DNA from 3 places in the Streptosporangium sp. NPDC049248 genome. Region 1 is predicted to be linked to each of the others. Evidence: predicted binding sites of a transcription regulator. Region 1 holds the regulator's gene; each other region holds the start of a gene.
The links. Region 1 encodes HrcA, which represses chaperone genes, less so after heat shock. Its sites were predicted from a motif close to TTGGCACTCTCNNNNNGAGAGTGCCAA; they were not measured.
Positions count from the first base shown of each region.

Region 2: the regulator HrcA is predicted to act here: its motif matches at 792-818, upstream of groL (chaperonin GroEL).
Region 3: the regulator HrcA is predicted to act here: its motif matches at 1,272-1,298, upstream of groL (chaperonin GroEL).

Region 1 is NZ_JBFAQY010000004.1:262,993-266,331, reverse strand. Features, by position in the region: gene AB0K21_RS10460 (DUF3097 domain-containing protein) at 1-801, opposite strand, end outside; gene AB0K21_RS10455 (hypothetical protein) at 860-1,600, opposite strand; gene hrcA (heat-inducible transcriptional repressor HrcA) at 1,784-2,797, shown strand; gene dnaJ (molecular chaperone DnaJ) at 2,812-3,339, shown strand, end outside.
Region 2 is NZ_JBFAQY010000034.1:48,229-51,567, forward strand. Features, by position in the region: gene AB0K21_RS38745 (TetR family transcriptional regulator) at 108-713, opposite strand; gene groL (chaperonin GroEL) at 932-2,557, shown strand; gene AB0K21_RS38755 (hypothetical protein) at 2,611-3,339, shown strand, end outside.
Region 3 is NZ_JBFAQY010000006.1:32,959-36,297, forward strand. Features, by position in the region: gene thrC (threonine synthase) at 1-164, shown strand, start outside; gene AB0K21_RS13675 (MoaD/ThiS family protein) at 187-462, shown strand; gene AB0K21_RS13680 (cold-shock protein) at 822-1,022, shown strand; gene groL (chaperonin GroEL) at 1,409-3,034, shown strand.

The DNA.
Region 1 (3,339 bases):
GGGAACCGTGACGAAGTCGATCAGCTCTTCGACCGGACCGAGCAGCTCGGGCTCCAGGTCGGCATATGTCGTGACCGATCCGAGGATGCGGCGCCACGCGTCGCCGGGTTCCGTCTTCCAGCCCAGCGCGGCGATGACGCCCTCCTTCCAGGGCACGCCGCGCGGCACCGACGGCCAGGAGGAGATCTTGAGCGTGTGCGGCTTGACCGCCTGCCAGACGTCCACGAACGGGTGCCCGACGATCAGCACGTGCGGAGAGGAGATCCGCGCGGCGATCCGGCTCTCCTTGGAACCGGGGACCAGGTGGTCGACGAGCACACCCAGGCGGCGGCCGGGGCCCGGGCCGAACTCCTCGACGATGGCGGGCAGGTGATCGACCCCCTCCAGGTACTCCACCACCACACCCTCGACCCTCAGGTCGTGGCCCCAGACCTTCTCCACGAGCGCGGCGTCGTGCACACCCTCGACGTATATCCGGCTCTCCCTGGCCACCTGGGCCCGCAGGCCCTCCACCGCGATGGAGCCCGACGCGCTCCGCCTGGGGCCACGTGGCGCGGCGGCCGGGCGCACGAGCGTCACCGTCCTGCCCTCCAGGAGGAACGCGGCGGGCTCCAGCGGGAATACCCGCCGACGGCCGAAGCGGTCCTCCAGGGTGACGGCCTCCTTGTCGCAGGCCACCACGGCACCGCAGAAGCCGCCGTCGGCGTCCTCGACGACCAGGTCGAGCTCGGCGGGAATCCGGGGGATCTCCCCTCTGCGGGGGCGCCGCCAGTCTCCCGCCAGAACGTCACGCTCGTACATCACCGACCGCCCACCGTCTCTCGCAAGGGATCACGTGGGACGCTAGCAAACGCCGCGGTCACCTGCCGTAGGGCCCCGGTGCTCCCCACTGCCCCGCCGAGGCGGCGGCCCGGCGCTTGCGGGCGTTGCTCCGCTTCACCAGTACGACGATCGTCACGACGATGGCCAGCAGGATCCCGATGCCGGGCACCGCGAACAGGGCGATCACCCCGCCGACCAGTGATCCGGCGGCGAGTTCCCGGCCCACGCCGAACGTGGTGCCCTCCGCCGGGTCGGCGGTGCAGTTGACCTGGTAGTCGCCCGCCTGCTCCACGCCGATCTGCAGGCCCATCTCCCAGACGACGCCGTCGGAACCCGACACGGTCTGCTGGACGAGCGGCTTCTGCAGGCTGGGCGTGCCGGTGCCGCCGGTCAGCGTGCACTCGAAATTGGTGGGTCCACTGGTGGAGACATAGATGGCGGGCTTGTCGGCCGGGTCGAGCGTGACCGTCGTGTTTTCGCCGGGGGCGAACGTCTTCGTCGGCGCCGCGCTGGTGACCGCGCCCAGCACGCCACCTGCGAAACCGCCGATGCCGACGATGATGCTGACCAGGGCGAGCAGCCACACCCCGACGATCCATCCGATACCGGGCTTGATCTTCCCGCTGGGGGGCGGGCTCTGCGGGGCGCCGTAGCCGGGAGGTGCGTAACCGTAGGAGGGACCGTTCTGGTGGGGCTGCTGACCATACGGCTGCTGGGGGGAGCCGTAACCGGGGCCGCGGGAGGCGTCGCCCGGAAAAGAACCAAAATCATTGGACATGTACGAATTGTGGCGGTAACCGGTTGAAACGCGATAGCAGTTGACTTGCCAATGGCTTGGCGTCATCATCCGCACCTCTTGCTTATCGCGCCTTCCGTACGGGGGCCGTACACTTGGCACTCGGGAACACAGAGTGCCAGACCTCGTGTTTCCCATCTGAACGCAGGCAGGGAGGTGACCACGTTGGTCGACGACCGGAAGCTCGCCGTGCTTCGCGCCATCGTCGAGGACTACGTGTCCACCAACGAGCCGGTGGGTTCGAAGGCTCTCGCGGATCGGCACAGTCTGGGAGTGTCCCCGGCGACGATCCGTAACGACATGGCGGTGCTGGAGGAGCAGGGCTACATCGCCCAGCCTCACACCAGCGCCGGTCGGGTGCCCACGGACAAGGGCTACCGGCTCTTCGTTGATCGGCTCTCGCAGGTGAAACCCCTGTCGAGCGCGGAGCGCAAGGCCATCGAGAGCTTTCTCGCGGGTGCGGTGGACATCGACGACGTCGTCATGCGGACGGTGCGGCTGCTTGCCCAGCTCACCCGGCAGGTCGCCGTGGTGCAGTATCCGACACTGACCAACTCGACGGTCCGGCACGTCGAGCTGGTGCCGCTGAGCGAGCGCCGGCTGATGTTCGTGCTCATCACCAACACCGGCCGGGTGGAGCAGCGTGTGGTCGAGCTGCCCGACGTCGTGGACGAGCAGCGGGTGGCCCATCTGCGAGCGATGCTCAACACCTCCCTTGACGGGTGCGGGCTCACCAGCGTTCCCGACAAGGTCGCCGACCTGCCGGAGCGGCTGCCCGCCGAGGATCGGCCGCTCGCGGCCACGATCCTGTCCGTGCTGCTGGAGTCCCTGGTGGACAGGCACGATGAGAAGATCGTTTTTGCCGGGGCCGCCAACCTCGCGGGAGCCGACTTCACGGTCGGGCTCCGCGATGTGCTGGAGGCACTGGAAGAGCAGGTCGTGCTCATGCGACTGCTCGGTGAGACCTCCGACCTGTCGGCGCTGACCGTGCGGATCGGCTCGGAGAACCCCTACACCGGACTCCAGGGCACGTCGATCGTCGCCGCCGGATACGGTTCTGGGGACAAGCAACTGGCCCGGCTAGGTGTGCTGGGCCCGACGCGGATGGACTACCCGGTCACGATGGGCGCGGTGCGCGCGGTGGCACGCTACGTCAGCCAGATCCTGGCTGCATCATAAGAGGTCAACGAAAAGTGGCTAAGAGCGACTACTACGGCACCCTCGGGGTGCGCCGTGACGCCAGTGCGGAAGAGATCAAGAAGGCGTACCGACGTCTGGCGCGCGAACTGCATCCTGACGTCAACCCCGACCCCGAGACTCAGGAGCGCTTCAAGGAGATCACACAGGCCTACGAGGTCCTGTCCGACTCCAGCAAGCGGCAGATGTACGACATGGGGGCCGACCCGTTCGCCTCGGGCGGCGCGGGGGCCGGTGGCTTCGGTGCCGGCTTCCCGTTCAGCGACATCATGGACGCCTTCTTCGGCGCGGCCGGTGGCGGCGGCGGGCGTGGACCCCGCTCGCGTGCCCGTCGCGGACGCAACGCCACCATCCGGGTCGAGCTCGACCTGCGCGAGTCGGGCTTCGGCACGACCCGCGAGCTGGTCGTCGACACCGCGGTGGTCTGCGAGGTCTGCACGGGGTCGGGCGCCGCCGCAGGCACCCACCCCGACACCTGTGACATGTGTCATGGCCGGGGTGAGGTATCCCAGGTCACCCGCTCC
Region 2 (3,339 bases), on a different contig from region 1:
CCGAAATCCGCGATGCCCGCCGGCGCCGAGATCGGACAGTCCGGCGGTCCTGGATCAATGAGCCACAAGATCAACGCTGCCTGGGGCTTACGACACGTTTCTTACCGCTACTCCTCTTTGGATGACTCGGCGGGAAAGATACAGGTCAGGGCGCGGCGCAGGGTGGTGGCGAAGGATTCGGGGTTGCCGGGTTCGAGCCAGTGCCGCCCCGCCACGCGGATGGCGCCGGTGATCGCGGCGGCCGTGACGGCGGGGAACAGGTCGCGCTGGGGGTCGGTGCCGGTGCGGGCCGCGATCGCCTCGGCGAGCGGGCCCTCCGCCATGCTGAACGCCTTCAGCGCCTCGCCTTCCAACTCGGGCGTTGACATGATCATGCGTAGGCCGGCCTTGTCGGGTTCGGGGTCGGTGTAGAGCTCGATCACGGCCGCGATGACGGCCTGATCGAGTGGTTCGCCGGCGGGCCGGGAGCGCAGCGCCTGCCCCGCGCGCCTGGACTGGTCGGCCTGGAAGGCGCAGATCGCCTCCGCCCTGCTGGAGAAGTAGTTGTTGTAGGTGCGAGGTGAGACGCCCGCGGCCGTGGCGATGTCGTGGACACGCACCAGGGCCAGCCCGCTGGGGCCCTGCTCGATGGCCAGGCGCAGTGCGGCGTGGCTGATCGCCTCTCGGGTGGCCTGGCTGTTGCGTGCCCGGAGGTTCATGGCGTCGTCGTTCATGGGTCAACTCTATCCAACGCTGCGCGCCACGCACTATATGCGTGACGCGCAAGTTGTGGATAGAGTGCGACGGAGCACCTGGCACGCACGCCTGGAGAGTGCCGACCACAAGGTGTGTGCCGGGGCGGCGAGGTCCGTCGGCGGGTTGGCCGCCCGCCGCCAGACCGTCCGTCGCGGGCGCCGTCCCGGACAGCCCCCTACCAAGAGCAGGAGCAGGAATGACTTCGAAGATGATCGCGTTCGACGAGGACGCCCGACGCGCTCTCGAGCGCGGCATGAACCAGCTCGCCGACGCCGTCAAGGTGACCCTGGGTCCCAAGGGCCGCAACGTCGTGCTGGAGAAGAAGTGGGGAGCTCCCACGATCACCAACGACGGCGTGTCCATCGCCAAGGAGATCGAGCTCCAGGACCCGTGGGAGAAGATCGGCGCCGAGCTGGTCAAGGAGGTCGCCAAGAGGACCGACGACGTCGCCGGTGACGGCACCACCACCGCCACCGTGCTCGCCCAGGCACTGGTACGCGAGGGCCTGCGCAACGTCGCCGCCGGCGCCAACCCGATGTCCCTGAAGAAGGGCATCGAGGCCGCCGTCGAGCAGGTCAGCGAGGAGCTCTCCAAGCTCGCCAAGGAAGTGGAGACCAAGGAGCAGATCGCCTCCACCGCCTCCATCTCCGCCGCCGACCCTGAGATCGGCGCGCTCATCGCCGAGGCGATGGACAAGGTCGGCAAGGAAGGCGTCATCACCGTCGAGGAGAGCAACACCTTCGGCCTGGAGCTCGAGCTCACCGAGGGCATGCGCTTCGACAAGGGCTACATCGCCCCGCTCTTCATCACCGACTCCGACCGGCTCGAAGCGGTCCTGGACGATCCATACGTCCTGATCGTGAGCGGCAAGGTCTCCGCCAACAGGGACGTGGTGCCCCTGCTCGACAAGGTCGTGCAGTCCGGCAGGCCACTGCTGGTCATCGCCGAGGACGTCGAGGGCGAGGCCCTGGCCACCTTGATCGTCAACAAGATGAAGGCAGTCTTCCGGTCGGTGGCGGTCAAGGCTCCGGGCTTCGGTGACCGCCGCAGGGCCATGCTGGGCGACATCGCCATCCTGACCGGTGGTCAGGTCATCGCCGAGGAGGTCGGTCTCAAGCTGGAGAACACCACTCTCGACCTGCTGGGCCGGGCCCGCAAGGTTGTGGTGACCAAGGACGAGACCACGATCGTCGACGGCGCGGGTGACGCCGAGGCCATCTCCGGCCGGGTCGGCGAGATCCGCGCCGAGATCGAGCGTACCGACTCCGACTACGACCGCGAGAAGCTCCAGGAGCGCCTGGCCAAGCTCGCCGGTGGCGTGGCCGTCATCAAGACGGGCGCGGCGACCGAGGTCGAGCTCAAGGAACGCAAGCACCGCATCGAGGACGCCGTTCGCAACGCGAAGGCGGCCGTCGAGGAGGGCGTCGTCCCCGGCGGTGGCGTGGCCCTGCTGCAGGCCGGCGCCAAATCCTTCGACAAGCTCGAACTCGTCGGCGACGAGGCCACCGGCGCCGCCATCGTGCGCAAGGCTCTGGAGGAACCGCTCAAGCAGATCGCGGTCAACGCCGGCCTCGAGGGCGGCGTCGTGGTGGAGCGGGTCCGCAACCTGCCCCCGGGGGAGGGCCTCAACGCGGCCACGGGTGAGTACGTCAATCTGTTCGAGGCGGGCATCATCGACCCGGCCAAGGTGACGCGCTCGGCGCTGCGGAACGCCGCCTCCATCGCGGCGCTCTTCCTCACCACCGAGGCCGTCATCGCCGAGAAGCCGGAGAGGACCCCGGCCGCCCCCGCCGGCATGCCCGGCGGGGACATGGACTTCTAGCCCGTCTCTTTCTCGTATCTCCTCACCCGCACGAACACACACGGAGGCTCCTGATGCGTGCCTACGGTGTCACCTACGACACCGGCTTCCTATCTGCCGGAACCACCACCCACGAGCCCTTCGACCCTGACGCGGTACGCCGCGAGATGCAGATCATCCGTGATGAGCTGCACTGCGACGCGGTCCGCATCACCGGAGGAGACCCGGACCGTCTTGAGACCGCCGCACGCCATGCCGCCCGCGCGGGCTTGGAGGTCTGGTATTCGCCGTTCACCAACGGCCTCACCCAAGAGGAGCTGATGACGTTCATCGTCGACGGTGCCGAACGGGCCGAACGCCTACGCCAGGAGGAAACTCCCGTCGTATTCCTCACCGGCTCCGAGATCAGCCTGTTCACCAGTGGATTTCTGCCCGGTGACAGCCTGAAGGAGCGGCTTGGTCTGATGGCCGAGCCCGCGCGGCTGCGCGCCGCACTCCCCGAAGTGCCCGCCCGGGTCAACACCTTCCTCACCCGAGCCGCCGCGGCGGTGCGCGAACGGTTCGGCGGTCCGATCAGCTACGCCTCCCTGCCCTTCGAAGGCGTGGACTGGGCTCCGTTCGACATCGTCGCCACCGACGCCGGATATCGCGACGCGACCACCGCGCACGGTTTCCGTGAGGGCCTGCGTGCGCAGACCTCGCAGAGCAAGCCGTTCGCCGTCACCGAGTTCGGCTGCACCACCCACCGCGGAGCCGCCGAACTGGGCGCACGCGGCGACTCCATCGTCGAATGGGACGAACAC
Region 3 (3,339 bases), on a different contig from region 1:
TGCTCCGCAAGCTGGTCGCGGCCGGGAGGCTCGACCCGGAGGCGGAGACCGTGGTTCTCAACACCGGCGACGGTCTCAAGACCCTCGACGCGGTGGCCGCCGAGGCGCGCCCCACCGCCGTGATTCGTCCCTCCCTTGACGCATTCCGTGCGGCAATCGCCTAGAAATCGTGAAAGGTACTGAATTATGAGCGTTTCTGTGCGGATTCCGACGATTCTCCGGACTTACACCGGTGGTGCTGCCGAGGTGAGCGGAGAGGGCGAGACCCTGCGCGACGTCCTCCAGAAGCTTGACGCGGACTTCCCGGGGATCGGTGCCCGGATTCTTGATGAAACGGGTAAGATCCGCCGTTTTGTCAACGTCTATGTGGGAGATGAGGACGTCCGCTTCGCCGACAACCTCGACACGGCCACGCCCTCCGGCGTCCAGGTCTCCATCATCCCGGCGGTCGCCGGGGGCTGAGACCCACCCCCCGCACCGCGCCGGTCGCACCCGCCTCACCCTCCCGGGGGGCGCTTGCGACACCCTCTCCATGACACCCGCCCGGCTCCGGCCGCGTGCGGGTGTCATGCTTTGTGGCGTAAACCGGTATTCGCGGTGGGGAAAGATAATGTAATCTTTAACTAACTAATAGTGATAGTCAAACTGTGCTCTCGTACTAAATGCTCTTGTAAAGAGCTAGTTTGGTGCTTGACTCTGTTGCCCAACCGGTTCCCACAGGTATGGTCGAGGACGATCGATGTGGCGAAGTCTGCCCCGGAGATTGAGGACTTCGCGAGAGGAATGGGCGTCGTCCTTAAGTCCAGTAAGAGGAGTCGCAAGTGGCGCAGGGCACCGTCAAATGGTTCAACGCGGACAAGGGCTACGGCTTCATCGCGGTAGACGGTGGTAAGGATGTGTTCGTCCATTACTCCGCGATCATGATGGATGGCTACCGTGCACTCGAGCAGGGCCAGCGAGTCGAGTTCGAGATCACCCAGGGGCAGAAGGGTCCCCAGGCGGAGTCCGTCCGGGCGGTCTGACATGGCCGTCCCGTGAACCCGCGGGGAGGGGCCGGTGGATCCCGCGGCAGCGCAGTCCGCCGGATCCACACCACCTAGGCCCGGCTCGCCTCCCCAATCGGCGAGCCGGGCCTTCGCTTTGCGCGGAACACACGCCCGCGTGACGCGGCGCATACGCTGACGTGGCCCGGAGCGGAAGCCCGCTCCGGGCGCGACGCAGGTCAAGGGGTCGTGGCTTGCACTCGGCAAGGTAGAGTGCTAAACACGTTGTTGGCACTCACGCATAGAGAGTGCCAACCCTGGATCGAGGCGATGGGGCCCGCCGAACGGAGTCGTGGGCCCGCATGCCGTCGCGGGCGTCGGCTCGGTCCGGTGCAAGCCACCCTGTCTCTGGGAGGTCTAGCCGTATGGCAGCCAAGATGATCGCGTTTAACGAGGACGCCAGGCGCGGTCTCGAGCGTGGCATGAACCAGCTCGCGGACGCCGTCAAGGTGACCCTCGGCCCCAAGGGCCGCAATGTCGTTCTGGAGAAGAAGTGGGGCGCCCCCACCATCACCAACGATGGTGTCTCCATTGCGAAGGAGATCGAGCTCGAGGACCCGTGGGAGAAGATCGGGGCCGAGCTCGTCAAGGAAGTCGCCAAGAAGACCGACGACGTCGCGGGTGACGGCACCACCACCGCCACCGTGCTCGCTCAGGCTCTCGTACGCGAGGGTCTCCGCAACGTCGCCGCCGGTGCCAACCCGATGTCCCTGAAGAAGGGCATCGAGGCCGCCGTCGAGCGCGTGTCGGAGGAGCTGTCCAAGCTGGCCAAGGACGTGGAGACGAAGGCGCAGATCGCCTCCACCGCATCCATCTCCGCGGGCGACCCGCAGATCGGCGAGATGATCGCCGAGGCGATGGACAAGGTCGGCAAGGAAGGCGTCATCACCGTCGAGGAGAGCAACACCTTCGGCCTTGAGCTCGAGCTCACCGAGGGCATGCGCTTCGACAAGGGTCTCACCTCGATGTACTTCGTGACCGACCCGGAGCGTATGGAGGCCGTCCTCGACGACCCGTACATCCTGGTCGTCAACTCCAAGGTGTCCGCCAACAAGGACCTGCTCCCGGTTCTCGACAAGGTCGTGCAGGCCGGCAAGCCGCTGCTGATCATCGCCGAGGACGTCGAGGGCGAGGCCCTGGCCACCCTGGTCGTCAACAAGATCCGCGGTCTGTTCCGCTCGGTCGCCGTCAAGGCGCCCGGTTTCGGTGACCGTCGCAAGGCCATGCTGGGTGACATCGGCATCCTGACCGGTGCCCAGGTCATCAGCGAGGACCTCGGCCTCAAGCTGGAGTCCACCACCCTGGACCAGCTCGGCCGCGCCCGCCAGGTCATCGTCACCAAGGACGAGACCACCATCGTCGACGGTGCCGGCGACGCCGAGCAGATCGCCGGCCGGGTCAACCAGATCCGCGCCGAGATCGACAACACCGACTCCGACTACGACCGCGAGAAGCTCCAGGAGCGTCTCGCCAAGCTGGCCGGCGGCGTGGCCGTCATCAAGGCCGGCGCGGCGACCGAGGTCGAGCTCAAGGAGCGCAAGCACCGCATCGAGGACGCCGTTCGCAACGCGAAGGCGGCCGTCGAGGAGGGCATCGTCCCCGGCGGTGGCGTGGCCCTGCTGCAGGCCGGCGCCAAGGCGTTCGACAAGCTGGAGCTCTCCGGCGACGAGGCCACCGGTGCCGCGATCGTCAAGAAGGCCCTTGAGGAGCCGCTGAAGCAGATCGCCGTCAACGCCGGCCTCGAGGGTGGCGTCGTGGTGGAGAAGGTGCGCAACCTTCCCGCGGGTGAGGGCCTCAACGCCGCCACCGGCGAGTACGTCAACCTGTTCGAGACGGGCATCATCGACCCGGCCAAGGTGACGCGTTCCGCTCTGCAGAACGCGGCGTCCATCGCGGCGCTGTTCCTCACCACCGAGGCCGTCATCGCCGAGAAGCCCGAGAAGGCCGCGGCCGCTCCCGCCATGCCCGGCGGCGGCGACATGGACTTCTAAGTCCAACGCTTTCTGGTAAAAGAGGCGACCCCGGGATCTCGGGGGCGCCTCTTTTGCTGTTTCCCCGAGGGGACGCCTGTCGTCGTACGTCTTCGGAGGAGTCGCCCCGATGGGCGCCGCCCGTGCGGAGCCGCAGGCGAGAGGGGGCCGCGAAAGGCCGGGGCCGATCAGGGCCGGGGGCCGCGACCACATCCATGCCGTCCGGCTGATTTCCGTGCTATCAAGCAATAAATGGACAAGGTGGGCGGAACAAGAGTTCAAGCCGGTGTGTCGTTTCCGGGACACGCCGCCGTGTGGCCATAGAA